Regions from separate parts of the Kaistia algarum genome, predicted to be linked through region 1. Evidence: riboswitches for the same ligand, from Rfam matches in the RefSeq annotation. Region 1 holds a riboswitch; the other holds the start of a gene.
The links. A riboswitch is a leader RNA that binds a small molecule or an ion and turns the genes downstream of it on or off. The one in region 1 is predicted to bind thiamine pyrophosphate.

Region 1 (7,115 bases):
GGTCGCAAGCCGCCGACCGCCGCGTTGGACCGCGGACAGCTTTGCCGGGAGGGGTCGCATCAAGGCCACGGAGTCGTTATAGTCCGGCCGCCTCGCCCTGGCCTCGGCGCCGCGGCGAGTTTTGTTGTGCGATCGAATTGCTGTCGTCCGATGCGGCGACAACCAGGAAGGACAGGTTTATGGCGAATGTAGTCGTCGTCGGGTCTCAGTGGGGCGACGAAGGCAAGGGCAAGATCGTCGACTGGCTTTCGGAGCGAGCCGACATCGTCGTGCGCTTCCAGGGCGGACACAATGCCGGCCACACGCTCGTCATTGACGGCGTCTCCTACAAGCTCAGCCTTTTGCCGTCTGGCGTGGTGCGGCCCGGCAAGCTGGGCGTCATCGGCAATGGCGTCGTCGTCGATCCGCATGCGCTGCTGGCCGAGATCGATCGTCTGGCCGCGCAGGGCGTCGCTGTTTCTCCCGCCAATCTGCGGATCGCCGAGAACGCCTCGCTCATCCTGTCGCTGCATCGCGACCTCGATGCCTTCCGCGAGAATTCGAACTCCGGCACGCGCATCGGCACGACCAAGCGTGGCATCGGCCCCGCCTATGAGGACAAGGTCGGCCGGCGCGCCATCCGCGTCATGGACCTCGCGGATCTGCCGACGCTGGAAGGCAAGATCGAACGGCTGCTGGCGCACCACAATGCGCTGCGCCGCGGCCTAGGCCAGAACGAGATCGATCCCAAGACGCTCTATGATGAACTGGCCTCGATCGCCGACAAGGTTCTTCCGTTCATGGATTCGGTCTGGCGGCTGCTGGACGAGGAACGCCGCGCCGGCAAGCGCATCCTGTTCGAGGGCGCGCAGGGCGCTCTCCTCGACATCGACCATGGCACCTATCCCTATGTGACCTCGTCGAACACCGTCGCCGGGCAGGCGGCGACCGGCTCCGGCGTCGGGCCGGGCGCGGTCGGCTATGTCCTCGGCATCACCAAAGCCTATACGACGCGCGTCGGCGAGGGCCCGTTCCCGACCGAGCAGATCGGCGAGGTCGGCGACTTCCTGGGGACGCGCGGACACGAGTTCGGCACGGTCACAGGGCGCAAGCGCCGCTGCGGCTGGTTCGACGCGGTCCTGGTGCGCCAGACCATCAGGACTTCCGGGATCAACGGAATTGCGCTAACGAAGCTCGATGTCCTCGACGGCCTTGAAGAAATCAAGATTTGCGTCGGATATACGCTTGAGGGTCGTAGGATCGATTATCTGCCGGCCGCGCAGGCGGCACAGGCCGCGGTGGTGCCGATCTACGAGACGCTTGAGGGATGGAAAGATTCGACGGCGGGCGCCCGAAGCTGGAACGATCTTCCAGCCCAGGCGGTCAAATATGTACGGCACGTTGAGGAATTGATCGGTGCCCCGGTTGCGCTACTTTCGACCAGTCCGGAGCGCGACGATACGATTCTGGTTCAGGACCCGTTCCAGGGCTGAAGCCGGAGCCGAAGACGGGCGCCGCGTCGCACGGATCACTTAGTAGAATGGTACGATGACCGATTACTACGCGGTACTCAAGAAGGCGATCAGCGGGCTCGAGCACGAATCGGGGGAGGTTCGACGCTCGGTCTATGACAAGGCGCGGACCGCCCTCATCGGCCAGCTCAAATCAATTCAGCCTCCGCTGACGACGTCGGAGATCTCTCGCCAGCGTCTCGAACTCGAAGAGGCGATCCGCAAGGTCGAGCGAGAAGCGGCGATCACGGCCGCTGGACCGGTGCCGGCGCGTGCCCGCGCCGCCGCAGCGGTCGTCGATGCGCGGCCTGTGGACGTCGAGCCGATCGACGAGGAGTTCGAGCCGGAGGAGCCGGCGCCGGAAGAGTACGCCGCCGAGCCGGAATATGAGGTCGAGGAGGAGCCGGCCCCGCCGCCACCTCCGCCGCCCCCACCTCGTCCGGCTCCGCGGGCCACGCCGCGCCCGATTCAGCAGCAGGCCCCCGTGCCACGGCAGGCGCCCCCGCCGCGTACGCTTCCCGACGCGAATATTCCGATCCATGTCGAGGCGATCGAGGACTCGTATGACGAGCCGGAGGCGCCGATCGAGGTGCCGGCTGCCCGTCAGTCCTGGACGCAGCCGGTCGCCCCGGCGCCAGCCAGTCGGCCGGCGCAGGCGCCTTCTGGAAAGGCGTCGCCCTTCCGTCAGGAGCCGCGGATCGAGCCATCGCAGCCGCAGGCTTCCCGAGCCGCCCCTTGGGTGCCTCAGGTTGAGCCTGCCGATGCGCCGCGCGGTCGCCAGCCGGCCCAGCGCCGCGAGCCGCCGCAATTCCAGGCCGAGCCCAATTTCGGCCCGGATCCGATTTTCGAACCCTTGGCGGATGAGTATCCGGCGGTCGATAGCAGTGCCGAATGGCAGGAGCCATTCGAGGATGCGCCGACGCTCGATCACGATTTCGCCGACGAGGCACGGGATCGCGGCCGCCGTCCTGCGCCCCGTCGCAAGCGCGAGGCAGACGACCTCGGCGGCGGTGGTTATGGTGAGAAGCCTCGCCGCTCGCGCTGGCCCGCGCTGATTCTGCTGGTGGTAATCGGCCTGATACTTGGCGGCATCGCGGCGCTCGCCTGGTCGCAGCGGACCATCGTCAAGGATGTGATCGGCGATCTGATCAGCACCAACGACTCGTCGAGCACGAAGTCGGCGCCTGCTGTGCCTGCCGCTTCGACGGATTCGTCCGCCAATTCCAAGAATGGCGACAGGCTCGGGGGCGCGGCTCCCGAAGAAGCGCCGCGCGCCGTGCGTACGGTCGACGCGGCTCCGGCCCCTGACGATGCGATGAGCGCAATGACCGCTCCGGATCAGCCGGCGGCTCCGCCAGCTGCCGATGCCCCTGCGACGGCGGCGACCGATGCGCCGCTTCCCGGTGTTGAGCCGATCGCTCCGGCTGCCGCGCCTGCGGCAGAAGACGCTTCCGGTTCGGATCAGGCGCTGGTGGCGCAGAAGGCCATCCTCTACGAGCAGCCATCCGGCGCCAACGCGACGGTGACCGCGCTCAATGGCTCTGTCGTCTGGAAATTCGACGCCAACAGCTCGAACGGACCGGAGATCCAGGCGCTGATCGACGTGCCGGATCGCAAGATGAAGGTCACGGTCAACATCCGCAAGAATACGGATTCGACCTTGCCCGCCAGTCATCTTGTCGAAGTCATTGTCGATACGTCGGCGGATTTCCCCGGCGGCGGCATCAAGGCGGTGCCTGCCTTCGTGATGAAGCCGACGGAAGAAGCGCGGGGTCAGCCGCTTGACGGGGCTCCGGCCAAGGTTGCCGACGGCTTCTTCTGGATCGCCTTCTCGAGCGACGCGGCGCCCATGGCGCAGAACATCGCCCTGCTGCGCGAGCGCAACTGGATCGATATTCCGTTGATCTACGAGAATGATCAGCGCGCCATACTAACTCTGGAGAAGGGCACGCCCGGCCAGAAGGCCTTCGAGCAGGCTTTTGCTGCCTGGGGCAACTGATCCGCGACGCGGATATTGATCCACGATCGCCGCCTCGTCCCTCCCCTGGATCGGGGAGGCATTGCGCTTGCGGGTCTGCGAGCCGATTCACTCACCGCCCATCGTCGCAATCGGCTGGCCTGCTCGCCTGCGACCAACGCAGAGATGGGATGCCATGACGTCGGCTGTGTCGCCGCAACGTCGATGCGCTTGCGCTTGCCGCCATCATCCGCCATTGTCGTCTCATTCCGAGGGGAGTTCGCAAACGCGAGCTGAGATGGCCTAGGGCCGAACCCTTCGAACCTGATCCGGTTCATGCCGGCGAAGGGACGGGAAAAGATGGCGCTGGATTCCACTCGTTCGCATCGTCGTGTCATGGCCTCCGTTTTTCAGCGGAGGAGGTGATAAGGCTCATGCTTCAACGCTTCAGGCTTGGATCGCCCGCTCTGGCGATGCTGGCCAATGCCGTGCTCGTTGCCGCAGCGATCCTGCTCATCTGGCAGGCCGCGATTGTGATTTTCGCCCCGCCGCCCTTCATGCTGCCGCCACCCTTGCGCGTCTGGCGGGCGTTGGTCAGCCGGCCGGAACTCCTGACGCGCGACGCTGTGGCGACGCTGATCGAGACGCTGGTCGGACTTGTGACGGGCGCGGTGGCTGGTGCCGGGCTGGCCCTCATCATGGCGTTTGCGCCGCTTCTGCGGCGGCTGCTGATGCCGGTGCTGGTCGTCAGCCAGGCCTTTCCGGTTTTTGCGATCGCGCCTTTGCTCGTGTTGTGGTTCGGCTTTGGTATCGGTTCGAAGATCGTCATGGCGACGATCGCGATCTTCTTTCCCGTCGCCTCCGCCTTCCATGATGGTTTGACGCGCACTGATGGCGGGCTGCTCGACCTTTCGCGCCTCTACCGGGCTCGCCATTGGCAGGAAGTCATCTTCTTCCGCATCCCGGACGCGCTGCCGGCGCTGGCCTCGGGCCTTCGCGTCGCCGCTGTCTATGCGCCGGTCGGCGCTCTGATCGGCGAATGGGTCGGGGCCTCGTCGGGCCTCGGCTACGCCATGCTGATGGCCAATGGCCGCGCCCAGACCGACGTCGTCTTCGCGGCTCTCGTGATTCTCGCGGCGATGGCGGTGCTGCTGCGCGCCGCGGTCGATGCCGCCACCCGCCATATCGCGCCCTGGGCGCCCGAAACGCTCTCCTGACCAGAAACGGATACCCGATGACACCTATTCTCCGAACCTGCCTGCTCGCCGCGGGTCTCGCGCTCACCGCAGCGCCCGCCTCGGCCGCCGACAAGCTCACCGTCCTGCTCGACTGGTTCGTCAACCCGGACCATGCGCCACTGGTGATCGCGAAGGAGGGCGGCTATTTCGAGCGGCACGGGCTCGATGTCGATATCATCGCCCCGGCCGATGCCAGCGCTCCGCCGCGCCTCGTCGCCGCCGGTCAGGCCGACATCGCCGTCACCTACCAGCCAGACCTGATGCTGCAGGTGAAGGAAGGCCTGCCGCTGACGCGCATCGGGACGCTGGTCGAAACACCGCTCAACGCCTTGATCGCGCTGAAGGACGGCCCGATCCAGAAGCTTGAGGATCTGAAGGGCAAGAAGATCGGCTATTCGGTTGCGAGCCTGCAGAACGCCTATATCGATTCGATACTCGCCTCGGCCGGCCTGACGTCGAAGGACGTCGAGATGGTCAACGTCAATTTCAACCTGTCGACGTCGCTGATGTCGGGACAGGTCGATGCGGTGATCGATGGCTATCGGAATTTCGAACTGACGCAACTCGCGATCGAGGGCAAGCCGGGCAAGGCCTGGTTTCCCGAAGAGCACGGCGTGCCGCCCTATGACGAGCTCATCTATGTGACGCGCAACGAACTGAGGACGGACCCGCGCATGGCGCGCTTCATCGCCGCCGTCGAAGAAGCGACGATTTTTCTGACGAACCATCCGGACGAGGCGCTGGCGCTGTTCCTGAAGGCGCATCCCGATCTGAATGACGAGCTCAATCGCAAGGCGTTCGCCGATACTCTGCCGCGCTTCGCCAAGCGTCCGGCAGCCTTGGATCCGGGCCGGTACGATCGGTTCGCGCTTTACCTCAAAGAGCGCGGCCTGATCGATGTGGTGCCGCCAATCGACAGCTACGCGATTGCGCCTCGCTGATACTCAGCCTTCAGGGAGGCCGGCGAGCCGCAGGCCTTCCATGTAGCGCTCCAACTGGTCGCCGCCGAGATTGTGGACGGCCAGCCGGACTTCGGCGAGCGTCATGTCGGGGCGATCGCGCCGGAGTTGGGCCACGGCACGCCGCGCGGTGTCGAGATCGCCGGCGAGAGATGCCGACGTCGCCAGGAGGCGATTGGCCCAGATCATGCCGGGACGCGAATCGAGCGCCAGCCTGGCGAGGCGGGCGGCATCGGCATAGTCGCCCAGCATGAAATGGCAGGTGGCCATGCCGGCATAGGCGTTGAAGCGGATGGGGTCGTCAGGCGAGAGCGCGATCGAGCGCTTCAGGCTTTCGAGGCCCTGGCTCGGTTCGCCGGAATAGGCCTGGATGTATCCAAGCCGTGTCCAGGCCCAGGCAAAGGTCGCATCAAGGGCCAGCGCCCGCTCGATGAACACACGGGCGCGCGCCTGGTCGACATGCAGAATCGATAGCGTGGCACCGATCATGGTGTAGACGAGCGGATCCGATTCGCTTGTCTCCGCGGCCCTCTCGGCGAGCGCCAGGGCGAGCTTGCGATCGCCCTCGATGTCACTCGACCAGAGATAGGTCACCTGTTGGCTCAAGCTCCAGGCCTTGAGCCCCAGCGCCTGACCGGAGCGCGGATCGGAGGCGAGCGCTTCGTCGAGGAGCTTCAGCGCGATGTCGTTGTCCTCGCGCCGGTGCGCCCAGAAATGGGGCATCGCCTTCAGGACCAGATCATGGGTGCGGAGCGCCTCGGTTTCCTTGCGGCGGGAACGCTCGATCTCCGCCGTGCGGATCGTGGGCTGCGCGGCCCCGGCGATTTGACTGGCGACATCGTCCTGCAGGGCAAAGACATCCGCCATGCTGCCGTCTGTGCGCCCGGACCACAGATGCGCACCACTTTCCGTATCGATGAGCTGCGCGGTGACGCGCAGCCTATCCCCGGATTTACGGACGCTGCCCTCTATGACGTAGCGTACGCCCAGATCGCGAGAGAGTGCGCGCACATCGGTCGCCCGGCCCTTGTATTGGAAGGCGGAGTTGCGGGCGATGACGCGGAGCGTCCGCACCCGCGACAGCGTGGCCGTCACTTCCTCGACGATGCCATCGGCAATTTCGCTGGCGCTGCCATCGGGCGAGAGGTCGTCGAAGGGCAGCACGACGACGAGCGGGCGCTGGTCTTCCGCCTTGGCGGCGGAAAGCCCGGGAAGAGCCAGGACGCCGGGCGTCAGCATCTGGTTCTGCGAGGGCTGGATATCGGGCAGCGTCTTGCCGGGCGGAACCCAGAACCAGGCCTCGACAGGGTAGGGGATGCTTCGCAGCATCAGGAAGCCAACAGGCTTGAAGGCCGAGGCTGGTTCGCCGAGCAATTGCCAGCGCACGGAATGGGTGATGGCGATGCCGCCTGGCGGCGCGGCGGTCTGCAGGCGCATCGCAAAACCGATGGCGGCGCCGAAGCGATCGCTA
Region 2 (7,115 bases), on a different contig from region 1:
GCATGGCCGATCTGCAGGTGCTTGGGCTCGTCGAACATGGGCCGGAGGGCCCCCGGATCGCCTATCTGAACGCGCGGCTGCCGGCCGACGAGGACCTGCTCGCCCGCGCCGCCCCTGCCCCGCCAACGGCGGTATTCCGCCTCTCCGGCACCTGCGAGACGCGGAAATGCCAGCATTTCGACGGCAAGGATTGCCAGTTGGCGGTCCGGATCGTCGCCAGGCTGCCGGAGGTGGTGTCGTCGCTGCCACCGTGCAACATCCGCCGATCCTGCCGGTGGTTCGCGCAGGAAGGCGGCGCGGCCTGCAAGCGATGCCCGCAGATTTCGACGACCGATGACGGCAGCCACGCCGAACTCGCCGCCATCGCTCTGCCTCCAACCGGCAAAAGCCATGGCGACGCGCCAACGGCGAGCGACCCTAAGCTATAGCCTCTCGTTGAACCGGATCCGGTTGCCGAACGGATCCGGTACTTCGACCATCAACGCGCCATAGCCGGTTTCCTGCAAGCCGGGCCGGGAATAGCCATAGACCTTTTCAGTCAATTCGCGATGGAAGGTGCGAATTCCCGTCATCCAGACGAAAACCGTGGAGCCTGGGCTCGCATCGCCGTGATGCTCAGAGAGATGAAGCTTCATGCCGGCTCGCGAAACCTCGGCATAGAGCGGCAATCCCGGCTCGTAGCGATGCTCCCAGTCGAACGTGAAACCGAGGAAGCCTTCATAGAACTCCCGCGCCTTGTCGACCGAGAAGATGCGCAGGATCGGGATCACCTCCCGAACAACCGGCCCCGGATTCCCAACTCCAGCGACGAGCGCGGCCGATAGCGCGTTCCAGTCGCGCAGGCCGAACTGTCGGGCGATCAGTTCGAGGGTCTCGCTGTGCGTGAGATCGACGCCGCGGCCGGAGAACTCGGCGCGCAGCTCTTTGGCCATGGTCTTCGCATCGCGAAAATCACGCATGATTCCAGTCCTTTGCGTTGCGGCGAACGGACGATCAGAGCTTGCATTGCTGATAGGTTCGCCGATGCGCAAACGGACCCGATCTTGCCTCCCGATGCATTCACCCTACCCCGGAGGGCGCAAGCGGCAGGCTGCATCAGCCTGCCGCGATGCTAGGAAATGACATGCACCAAGGTCAAGAGCGGTCAGTCGATCAGATTGTAGGCCGGGACGGTGAGGAACGCCTCGCATTCGTCAGCGGTCGACAGGCGAGCGAACAGGTCGATCGCCTCGGGGAACCGGCCGGCCGCGTAATTGTCGGCACCGATCTCCCCCTTGACGACCTCCATCTCCTCGGCAAGCAACTTGGCGAACAACGCCTTCGTCACCTGCTCGCCGCCTTCCAGCGTCGCCTCGAAGTGCAGTTGCTGCCAGATCTGGGTCCGGCTGATCTCGGCGGTCGCTGCATCCTCCATGAGGTTATAGATCGGCACCGCGCCACGGCCGCGCAGCCAGGCCTCGATATACTGGACGCCGACGCGGATATTGTGACGGAGCCCTTCCTCAGTCCGCGTCCCCTCGTGGACTTCGAGCATGTCCTTCTGGCCGTAGCTGACTTCCTCGCGCAGGCGCGTCAGCTGGTTCGGCGCGGGCATCAGGCGGTCGAAGACCTCCATGGCGACCGGGACGAGATCGGGATGGGCAACCCAGGTTCCGTCGTGACCGGCGCCGGCCTCGCGCTCCTTGTCGGCGCGAACCTTGGCGAAGGCCGCCTCATTGGCGGCCGGATTGTTCTTGATCGGAATCTGCGCGGCCATGCCGCCCATGGCGAAGGCGCCGCGACGATGGCAGGTCTTGATCAAGAGCTCCGAATAGGCCTTGAGGAACGCCTTGCCCATCAGGACCTGGCCACGGTCGGGCAGAAGGAAGCTCTTGTTGTTCCGCAACGTCTTGATGAAGGAGAAGATGTAGTCCCAGCGGCCGCAATTGAGGCCGGCCATATGGTCCTTCAATTCGAACAGGATCTCGTCCATCTCGAAGGCAGCGGGCAGTGTCTCGATCAGGACCGTGGCCTTGACCGAACCGTGCGGGACGCCGAGCAGTTCCTCAGCGGCCGTAAACACGTCGTTCCAAAGCCGGGCCTCAAGATGGCTCTCCATCTTCGGCAGATAGAAATACGGTCCCGATCCCTGCGCCAGTGCAGTCTTGGCGTTGTGGAAGAAATAGAGACCGAAGTCGACCAGCGAGCCGGAAGCCGGCTCACCTTCGAACGTGATATGGCGCTCGGGAAGATGCCAACCGCGTGGCCGGATGACGAGGACCGCCGGCTTCGACGAGACCTTGTATTCCTTGCCGGTCTTCGGGTCGGTGAAATCGATCTTGCCGGCCCAGCGATCCTTCAGATTGATCTGGCCCTCGACCATATTGGCCCAGACCGGCGAGGACGCATCCTCGAAGTCCGCCATGAAGACCTTGGCGCCCGAATTCAGCGCATTGACGATCATCTTGCGATCGACCGGCCCGGTGATCTCGACGCGGCGGTCGAGAAGATCAGCCGGAATCGGCGCTACTTTCCAATCACCGGACCGGACGGACGCGGTCTCGGGCAGGAAATCCGGCAGTCCGCCGGCATCGAAGAAAGCCTGGCGTTCCTTGCGGAATTCCAGCAGCGCCCGCCGGGTGCCATCGAAACGGCCGTGCAATTCGGCGACGAAGGCAAGCGCCTCGGGCGTCAGGATCTCGTCGAAGCGGGGACCGGAAGCGCCGGTGACGACAAGGCGGCTGGCATGGGCGGACAATGGATTTCTCCTCAGGCGGGCAAGGTGGAGGCATCATGTCATGCCGCCGTCTTCAACGAAACAAGCGGAAAGCTCCGAGGACCTTTTCCGCTTGGGAGAAAATGATCAGGCGCAACCGCCCTCGCCTCACCCGGCCTTGGCGGCGTCGACGACAGAGCGCAGGCGCGCCGCTTCGGCCTGCGGATCGGCGGTCCCCATGATCGCCGAGACGATCGCGATGCCGTCGCTGCCGGAGCGGATGGCGGCTTCGCCATTTTCCGCCTTCACGCCGCCAATGACGACGATCGGCAGCCGCGAGGCAGCGCGGATCGCGCCGACGCCGTCGAAGCCGATCGGCGTCGGGGCGTTCGGCTTGGTCGAGGTGAAGTAGATCGGGCCGACGCCGAGATAATCGACCGGGTCGATGTCCTCGGCCACGAGTTCGGAAACGCGCGATACCGAGAGGCCGATGATCCGGTCCGGCCCGATCAGGTCGCGAACCGTCCGCGTGCGCATGTCGCTCTGGCCGACATGGACCCCGTCGGCGTCGACGGCGAGCGCGACGTCGACACGGTCGTTGATGATAAGCGGAATGCCGCGCGGCCGGAGGATATCGATGAGCGCCGCGGCTGTATCGATCAGGTGGCGTGTCTTGTTCTCCGGATCGCGAAGCTGGACGAGCGTGACCCCGCCGTCGATGGCCTGCCGAACGGTCTCGACGACGCCGCGCGGTCCGGCGAGTCCCTCATCGGTGATCAGATAGAGCGAGAGGTCGAACGGACGGCGCATCAGATGGCCTCCCCCTCGACGACCCGGATCGTCGCGTGGCGTTCGATCGTGGCAGCATCGATGCGATGGAGCGCATCGCAGAGTTCGGCCGGGAGATGGCCGGGGCCCTTCACATGGATGGCGGCGTCGGCGCCGGCGGCGCCATAGACGGCCAGCGCGGCGACGGCAGCTTCCATCGGCGGGCGGACGGCGGCGAAGGCGGCGACGGTCGCCGAGAGCGCGCAGCCGAGCGCGGTCGAGAGCGGCATCAGCGCATCGCCGCCGGTGATCGCGACGACGAGCCTGCCATCGGTGACATAGTCCGTCTCGCCCGTGACGGCGACGACTGCGCCCGTGCTGATGGCCAGAGCTTTGGCCGCATCCAGTGCCGCATCGGAACTCGCCGTCGAATCGACACCCTTGCCACCCGCGCCCGACGCCCCGGCCAGGCTCAGGATTTCACTGGCATTACCGCGGATCACCGCTGGCTTGAGCGCAGCGAATTCGACCGCGATGCCGGTACGGTAGGGCGTGGCGCCGCAGCCGACCGGGTCGAGCACCCAAGGCTTGCCGAGTTCACGAGCGCGCGCGATGGAGCGGCGCATGCCCTCGACCCAGGGCGGCGACAAGGTGCCGATATTGACGACGAGCGAACTGGAGATCGCGACGAAATCATCCGCCTCCTCGGCCGTGTGCACCATGGCCGGCGAGGCGCCGAGCGCCAGCAGCACATTGGCCGAGATGGTCATCGCGACATAGTTGGTGATGTTCTGGACAAGCGGGCGGGCGGCGCGCACCGCCTCGAGCGCGCCATGGGCGTCCGTGACGGACAGTTTCAATTCGGAATGTTCAGTCATTTCTTCGTCCTTGGCGCTGGCGCAGGACGGAACGATGGCTTGGGCGCAAACCGCGCCTTTGGCTCAATCCCTCCGCCGGCATGATCCGGATCAGGTTCGCGGGTTAGCCCGAAGGCCTCTCAGCCAGGATCCGGAACGGATCGAGGCACCCCGATGAGACGGGCGCAAACTAGCACGAAGTTGCGGGCGCGCAAGGAGGAGGCCGTACCTGCCGGCAATTGCGCCAACGAGGGGAACCAACTCCGTGGTATTTTGTTGTTTCGCATCGGCGCGCCCAGCGCCAGGAGAGCCACCATATGCAGGATATTCCCTCGCCGGCCGGGTTCACGTCGACCCAGCAGATGCCAGACAACGCTTCGGCGGCCTTGCCACTGCGCTTGCGGCTGGGGGTTGAGCTTGACTATCAGCTCGCCGCCGACACGCCGATGATTACGATGGTGAATGTCCATCCGAGCGTGGCGTCGCGGCTCGAATATCCCGATCTGATCACCACCACGCCTGCCGTTCCGATCCACGGCTATTACGACGGATACGGCAATTGGTGCTGCCGCCTGCTGGCGCCGGCCGGCCGGTTCGAAATCCGGACCAGCACGGTGATCCGCGACAACGGCCTGCCGGATCCCTACCATCCGGAAGCAATCCAGCACCGAGTCGAAGACCTTCCTTACGACACCCTCGTCTATCTGCTGGGCAGCCGCTATTGCGAAACAGACCGCCTGGCTGATGAGGGCTGGCGCCTGTTTGGGCACACGCAGCCCGGCTGGGGCCGGGTGCAGGCCGTTTGCGACTTCGTGCACAATCACATCCGCTTCGGCTATGAGAACGCGCGCAACACGCGGACGGCTGCCGAAGCTTATGCGGAAGGCGTGGGCGTATGCCGAGACTTCGCGCATCTGGCCGTCGCCTTCTGCCGGACGCTCAACATTCCGACGCGCTATTGCACCGGCTATATCTCGGATGTCGGCGAGCCACCGCCCTATGCGGCGATGGACCTCGCCGCCTGGATCGAGGTCTATCTGTCGGGCCAGTGGCACGTGTTCGATCCGCGCAACAACAAGCGGCGCTATGGACGTATCCCGATCGCCTATGGCCGCGACGCGGCCGATGTGCCGATCACGCACACCTTCGGCCCGAACATCCTCTCGCGCTTCGCCGTGATCACGGAAGAAGCGTAGGAAACGGACCGATTTTCTCCCCAAGCCGATAGATCACGCGGCAAATGGCCGGAGCTTGGTCCGCCACGCGGCCGGGCTAAGCCCGGTCACGCGGCGGAACTCCCGATTGAAGTTCGACTTGGTCTGAAACCCCGCCTCCAGCATCGCGGCGGTCACTGTCACGTCGGTGTCGCGCAGCAGACGGCACGCCTCCTCGATGCGGTAGCCGTTGACATATTGCGACACGTTCATGCCGGCGAGGCGATTGACGGCGGCGGAAATCCGCCGGGCCGGCATGCCGGCCCGCCGGGCGAGGCGCGACAGATTGAGGTTCTCGTCGCAGTAGAGCCTCTCCTGCTTCATCAGCGCCTCCACGCTGGCCAGCACCTCGCGGTCGTCGTTAGCGTCCGGCTCGAGCGCGGCTGGCTCGATCTCGGGCGTCCCGTCCGGCGCAGCTTGGCTGCTGCCGGCGATCCAGGCCGTCAGGCCGATCATGAGCAGCCCGAGGAAATTGGCATTGCCGACGATGGCGCCGACATTGGCGCCGTGCATCTGCTCGAAGTTCAGAAACACCGCGAGATCGAACAATGCCGAAAGGCAGAGTGCCGCGGCGGCGACGTAGAGCGCCCGATGAACCGGCGTGACGCCCTCGAAACGCGCTTCGCCGAGCCCGTCGGGCCCAGAACGCCCGAGCCGCAACAAGGCGACCGCATAGAAGACGAACAACAGGACGAGCGCGATGTCGATCAGTTGCGGCAGCGTCAAGAACAGGACGACGACAAGCAAAGGCGGTAGCGTGGCGGCCAGTAGGTCACGGCGATGCGCCGGAGGGTCCGGGCGGATCAAACGGTGAAAGCTCGCATAGACGAGCGGTGGCAGAGAGGCCGCCAGCACCGGCAAGGCGAAGCGTAGCGCCGAGAAGCCATACCCCCACCTCAGCCCGATCAGCACGGATTGCAGCGCGCAGAGCCCGATCAGCAGCAGGAACGGCCGACCGGCACCCGCCCCCTCCCCGAAGCGCAGCAGGGCCAGAAACAGGATCGCGAGCAGCAGCGCGACCACGAAGGGCAAAGGCACGAAGAGCAAGCGGGGCACCCGGCGAAAAGCGGCTCCAACGACGAAACGTGACCTAAATCACGATTGCGGACGACCTCAAACAGGTTCGAGGACGCGGCGGGCGGATCGGAGGTGGCAGGCCGGCACCGTTGCCATGCTTCGCCAATCCGGAGTTTCCATGAAGCCCCTCGCCCTTCTATTCACATTGGTCGCCCTCGCGACGACCGCCCAACCCGTCCTCGCCGCCGATGTCGTCGGCGTCAAGACCCTCGCGGTCCCCTCGCCTGCCCGCGGCCGTGATCTCGCTGTCACCATCTGGTATCCGGCGACGCCCGGCGGAGCTGAAATCCGCGTCGGCGAAAGCAAGCTCTTCCGGGGCGCCCCCGCCTTCGCCGATGCGCCGCTCGCGCGCGGCCATTTTCCGCTGATCCTCGTTTCGCACGGCTCCGGCGCGCGGATCGAAAATCTCGGCTGGATCGCGAACCGCCTGGTCGCCGCCGGCTTCATCGTCGCCGGGCCCAACCACCCCGGCACGACCAGCGGCGACTCGACCCCGATCGATAC

Region 2: it holds a riboswitch for thiamine pyrophosphate, as region 1 does, so the genes downstream of both, thiM (hydroxyethylthiazole kinase) here and OSH05_RS22630 (ABC transporter permease) in region 1, are expected to answer to the same signal.

The regions. Positions count from the first base shown of each region.
Region 1 covers NZ_JAPKNJ010000004.1:68,519-75,633, reverse strand. Annotated here, with positions in the region: gene OSH05_RS22640 (adenylosuccinate synthase) at 180-1,472, shown strand; gene OSH05_RS22635 (hypothetical protein) at 1,528-3,489, shown strand; TPP riboswitch at 3,710-3,815, shown strand; gene OSH05_RS22630 (ABC transporter permease) at 3,882-4,664, shown strand; gene OSH05_RS22625 (ABC transporter substrate-binding protein) at 4,682-5,626, shown strand; gene OSH05_RS22620 (tetratricopeptide repeat protein) at 5,630-7,115, opposite strand, start outside.
Region 2 covers NZ_JAPKNJ010000001.1:589,448-596,562, forward strand. Annotated here, with positions in the region: gene OSH05_RS03035 (hypothetical protein) at 1-428, shown strand, start outside; gene OSH05_RS03040 (glyoxalase superfamily protein) at 423-959, opposite strand; gene aceB (malate synthase A) at 1,145-2,737, opposite strand; gene thiE (thiamine phosphate synthase) at 2,864-3,505, opposite strand; gene thiM (hydroxyethylthiazole kinase) at 3,505-4,341, opposite strand; TPP riboswitch at 4,392-4,504, opposite strand; gene OSH05_RS03060 (transglutaminase-like domain-containing protein) at 4,713-5,516, shown strand; gene OSH05_RS03065 (helix-turn-helix domain-containing protein) at 5,550-6,590, opposite strand; gene OSH05_RS03070 (alpha/beta hydrolase family protein) at 6,730-7,115, shown strand, end outside.